2 regions of the Arthrobacter sp. NPDC056727 genome follow, and region 2 is predicted to be linked to the other one. Evidence: riboswitches for the same ligand, from Rfam matches in the RefSeq annotation. Region 2 holds a riboswitch; the other holds the start of a gene.
The links. Region 2 has a riboswitch for glycine ahead of cycA (D-serine/D-alanine/glycine transporter). Riboswitches for the same ligand answer to the same signal wherever they lie in the genome.
Positions count from the first base shown of each region.

Region 1: another riboswitch for glycine. It lies ahead of gcvP (aminomethyl-transferring glycine dehydrogenase); the one in region 2 lies ahead of cycA (D-serine/D-alanine/glycine transporter).

Region 1 covers NZ_JBHTZA010000002.1:13,977-16,433, forward strand. The annotation lists gene ACFRAH_RS01875 (TetR/AcrR family transcriptional regulator) at 49-588, shown strand; glycine riboswitch at 830-928, shown strand; gene gcvP (aminomethyl-transferring glycine dehydrogenase) at 1,118-2,457, shown strand, end outside.
Region 2 covers NZ_JBHTZA010000034.1:3,226-5,682, reverse strand. The annotation lists gene gcvP (aminomethyl-transferring glycine dehydrogenase) at 1-754, opposite strand, end outside; glycine riboswitch at 904-1,004, opposite strand; glycine riboswitch at 1,222-1,318, shown strand; gene cycA (D-serine/D-alanine/glycine transporter) at 1,467-2,457, shown strand, end outside.

The sequences.
Region 1 (2,457 bases), on a different contig from region 2:
GACGGTACAGTTATAAACCTGCCGACGGAACGGGGCATGATGGAGGCCATGCCCAGAAAACCGGTCGCCCGCGGCGCAGTCCTCGATGCCTTCGAATCCCTGCTGATCGAGGTGGGGGAGCGGGCCGCCACCCTGGACGCCGTGGCCGCGCGCGCCGGCGTCTCCAAGGGCGGGCTCCTGTACCACTTTCCAAACAAGGAAGCGCTGATCGGCGTCCTTCTGGACCGGCTGGACGAATTCGCGGAGGCCGACGCCCGGGCCATGGCTAAGGCTCCCGAGGGTGCTGCGGCCTACTTCATCAAGTCGTCGGTCTGGGCGGACACGCCACTGGACCGCGCCATCGTCGCCGCCACAAGGCTCGCCGAGGTGGCGCATGAGGGGACCCGGCGCCGGTTTGCCCACATCCAGCAGCGGTGGCTCGACGAGATCGCCCGCGATGTGGGACCGGGCCTGGCCAAGGCCGTTTTGTACATGGGTGACGGGCTCTACTTCAACGCCATGCTGTCCATCGGCCCGGCAGCGACGCCGTCCGAGACCGCGGCCGACGTCGAGAGCCTCCTTGCCGCCCTTGACCGGCTGCGGGGGTAGGCCTCCCGAGTGGGCGCGGGCCGGAGCGGGGCCCGCCGCCCGCCGTCGAAATCGCCGGAAAGCATCCCAGTCGCCGGAACGTTCCGGCGACTGGGAAGTGTTCCGGCGATCTCGATCGAGGCCTGCCGTGGCGGCCGGCCGCGGGGCGCGTCAGCCCTGTGCCGACACAGTTTGCAGACGCGAACCCGGCGTAGGACAATAGCCTCTGTGACAGCTGTCACCGCTCAATTTAATATGCCTTTGATCTGCGGCGGGAGAGTCCTGCAAGTAGGTACAAGCAGGCGCCGTAGGAGCAAAACCTCCCCAGGAATCTCTCAGGCCCACGTACCGCCGCGGCAAGGCAACTCTGGAGAGCAGCAGGCTGCCCGCTTGGAGTGTCCCGCCTCGGCGCGGACGGTTCAGGGCGTGCTGTGCTCACCGACGGTGCAAGCGAGGCTGTGCGAAGGCGCGGCTACGCGGAAACTCTCAGGTCCAATACAGAGCGGGGAGGAACCCGAATCAATGTGGCGTACCCTGCGCCGCCTTAGTTATGGAGTTCCTTTTGACCGTTAGTTCAGCCTCCTCGTCCTTCGTCGACCGGCATATTGGCGCCCGCCGCCAGGCCGACGTCGAAGCAATGCTCAAGGCCGTCGGCTACGACACCGTCGACGCGCTGGTTGATACGGCAGTGCCCAACGACATCCGGCAGGACTCCGCGCTGGAGCTCGCCCCGGCGCTGAGCGAAGTTGAGGTGCTCGCCGAACTCCGAAAGCTGGCGGCCAAGAACAAGACCGCGGTCCAGATGATCGGCCAGGGCTACTACGACACCGTGACGCCGCCGGTGATCCGCCGCAACATCCTCGAGGCCCCCGCCTGGTACACGGCCTATACGCCGTACCAGCCGGAAATCTCCCAGGGCCGGCTCGAGGCGCTGCTGAACTTCCAGACCATGGTCCAGGACCTGGTGGGCCTGCCCATCGCCAACGCTTCCCTGCTGGACGAAGCAACGGCCGTGGCCGAGGCTGTGCTGCTGATGCGCCGGGCGAACAAGAACAAGGATGCCAAGGACGGCAAGACCGTCCTGGACGCCGACTGCCTTCCGCAGACCATTGCGATCGTCAGGGGGCGCGCCGAGGCCCTCGGCTTCGAGGTGGAAGTGGCTGACCTTTCCCAGGGGCTTCCCGACGGCGACATCAACGGCGTCGTGCTCCAGCAGCCCGGCGTTTCCGGCCGGGTCTTCGATCACTCCGGCGTGATCGCCGCCGCCAAGGAGCGCGGTGCGCTGGTGACGGTTGCCGCCGACCTGCTGGCCCTGACCCTGATCACGCCTCCGGGCGAGCAGGGTGCCGACATCGCCGTCGGCTCCGCCCAGCGATTGGGCGTTCCGTTGTTCTTCGGCGGTCCGCACGCGGCCTACATGGCCGTGCAGAAGGGGCTTGAACGCTCCCTGCCCGGCCGCCTCGTGGGCGTCTCCAAGGACAACGCCGGTGTTCCGGCGTACCGCCTGGCGCTGCAGACGCGCGAGCAGCACATCCGCCGCGAGAAGGCCACGTCCAACATCTGCACGGCGCAGGCACTGCTGGCCATCGTCGCCTCGATGTACGCCGTCTACCACGGGCCGGAGGGCCTGAAGGCGATCGCTGAAACCGCCCACGGCCACGCCAGGGTTCTCGCCGCGTCGCTTGCCGCTGCCGGGCTGGAAGTCCTGCACACCAGCTTCTTCGACACCGTGACGGTTTCCGTCCCGGGCAAGGCCGCCGGCATCATCGCCGCGGCCGAGCAGAAGGGCATCAACCTGCGCAGCATCGATGCCGACACCGTTGGCATCTCCGCGGATGAAACCACGACGCCGGCCGTCGTCGCCGGGGTCCTGGCCGTCTTTGGCGCCAC
Region 2 (2,457 bases):
TGATGAGGGTCAGGGCCAGCAGGTCGGCGGCAACCGTCACCAGGGCGCCGCGCTCCTTGGCGGCGGCGATCACCTCGGAATGGTCGAAGACCCGGCCCGAAACGCCGGGCTGCTGGAGCACGACGCCGTTGATGTCGCCGTCGGGAAGCCCCTGGGAAAGGTCTGCGACCTCCACCTCGAAGCCGAGTGCTTCAGCACGGCCCTTGACGACGGCGATGGTCTGGGGGAGGCAGTCGGCGTCCAGGACGGTCTTGCCGTCGTTCCTCTTGTTGGCGCGGCGCATGAGCAGGACGGCCTCGGCCACGGCGGTGGCTTCGTCCAGCAGGGAAGCGTTGGCGATGGGCAGTGCGGTGAGGTCCTGGACCATGGTCTGGAAGTTCAGCAGCGCCTCGAGCCGGCCCTGGGAGATTTCCGGCTGGTACGGCGTGTAGGCCGTGTACCAGGCGGGGGCTTCGAGGATGTTGCGGCGGATCACCGGCGGCGTCACGGTGTCGTAGTAGCCCTGGCCGATCATCTGCACGGCGGTCTTGTTCTTGGCGGCAAGCCGGCGAAGCTCGGCCAGGACCTCAACTTCGCTCAGCGCAGCGGTGAGCCGCAGGGCGTTTTCCTGGCGGATGGATGCCGGAACGGCAGCATCAACCAGGCCATCGACCGTGTCATAGCCGACGTTTTTGAGCATGGTGTCGATATCGGCCTGGCGCCGGGCGCCGATATGCCGGTCCGCAAACGTTGACGGAAGAGATTGAATCGTCATGAGGAACTCCAGGTCTGGCCGGCCACGGATGGCACGGCATGGGTTGGGTTCCTCCCCGCTCTGTATTGGACCTGAGAGATTCCGCAGACGTGGATGTCCGCTTGCACCGTCGGTGAGCCAAACAATGCCTGGCTGCTTTCCAGAGTTGCCTCGCCGCGGCGGTACTGGGGCCTGAGAGATTCCTGGGGAGGATTTGCTCCTACGGCGCCTGCCCGATGGATGACTGGGAGGACTCTCCCGCCACGGTTCGAAAGGCTATGAAAATGTGGGTGATTCGGCTCACAATGTACAGCACTGTGCGGCGAATGCCAAAACGCGCTGCGGCAGATCCCGCCGGGGGCCGGGTTTGACAATTCTTCGTGACCAAGACCACACTGAGTCCGGTGGCTAGCGGGGCTGGGCTGACCGGCGCGGGCCGGACTTCCAGCAGGATCGCGGCTCTCGCCGTCCATAATTGAAAATGCTTACGATCTGCGGCGGGAGAGCCCTGCCGGTACATCAGCAGGCGCCGTAGGAGCAAACCCTCCCCAGGAAACTCTCAGGCCCACGTACCGCCGCGGCGAGGCAACTCTGAAAAGCAGCCGGGCGTGCCCGGCTCACCGAAGGTGCAAAGCGGTCAACCATGTCCGCGGAATCTCTCAGGTCCAGTACAGAGCGGGGAGGAACCCTGTCAGTGTGGCCATTTGGTGCCACTTGAACAATGGAGTTCCTTATGACGATTCACCCTCCTGCGTCCCCGGCCAGCGAGGCTCCGCGCCTCGAACGGCAGCTGAGCAACCGCCACATCCAGCTGATCGCTATCGGCGGCGCCATCGGCACCGGCCTGTTCATGGGCTCCGGCAAGACCATTTCCGCGGCCGGGCCGTCCGTGATCTTCGTGTACATGATCATCGGCTTCATGCTCTTCTTCGTTATGCGCGCCATGGGCGAGCTGCTGCTCAGCAACCTCAACTACAAGTCCTTCAGCGATTTCGCCGCTGACCTGCTGGGTCCCTGGGCTGGCTTTTTCACCGGATGGACCTACTGGTTCTGCTGGGTGATCACCGGAATCGCCGACGTCATTGCGATCGCCGGCTACTCCCGCGAGCTCTGGCCCGGGCTGCCCCTCTGGATCCCGGGCCTCGCCACCGTGGCCATCCTGCTGCTGCTGAACCTCACCACCGTCAAGGCCTTCGGTGAAACCGAATTCTGGTTCGCCCTCATCAAGATCGTCGCCATCGCCGCCCTGATCGTCGTGGGCATGTTCATGATCCTCACCGGCTTCCAGAGCGACTCCGGGCAGGCCAGCTTCACCAACCTGTGGAGCCACGGCGGCTTCTTCCCCAACGAATTCATGGGCTTCGTGGCCGGCTTCCAGATCGCCGTGTTCGCCTTCGTCGGCATCGAACTGGTGGGCACCACGGCCGCCGAGGCGAAGAACCCGGAAAAGAACCTGCCCAAGGCCATCAACTCCATTCCGGTGCGCGTGCTGCTCTTCTATGTGGGCGCCCTCATCATCCTGATGTCCGTCACCCCGTGGACCCAGTTCGCAGCCGGCCACAGCCCGTTCATCGCCATGTTCTCGCTGGCCGGACTCGGAGCTGCGGCCACGGTGGTCAACCTCGTGGTGCTGACCTCGGCAATGTCCTCGGCAAACTCCGGCATCTACTCCACCTCGCGCATGGTTTACGGCCTGGCCGAGGAAGGGGACGCGCCCGCCGTCT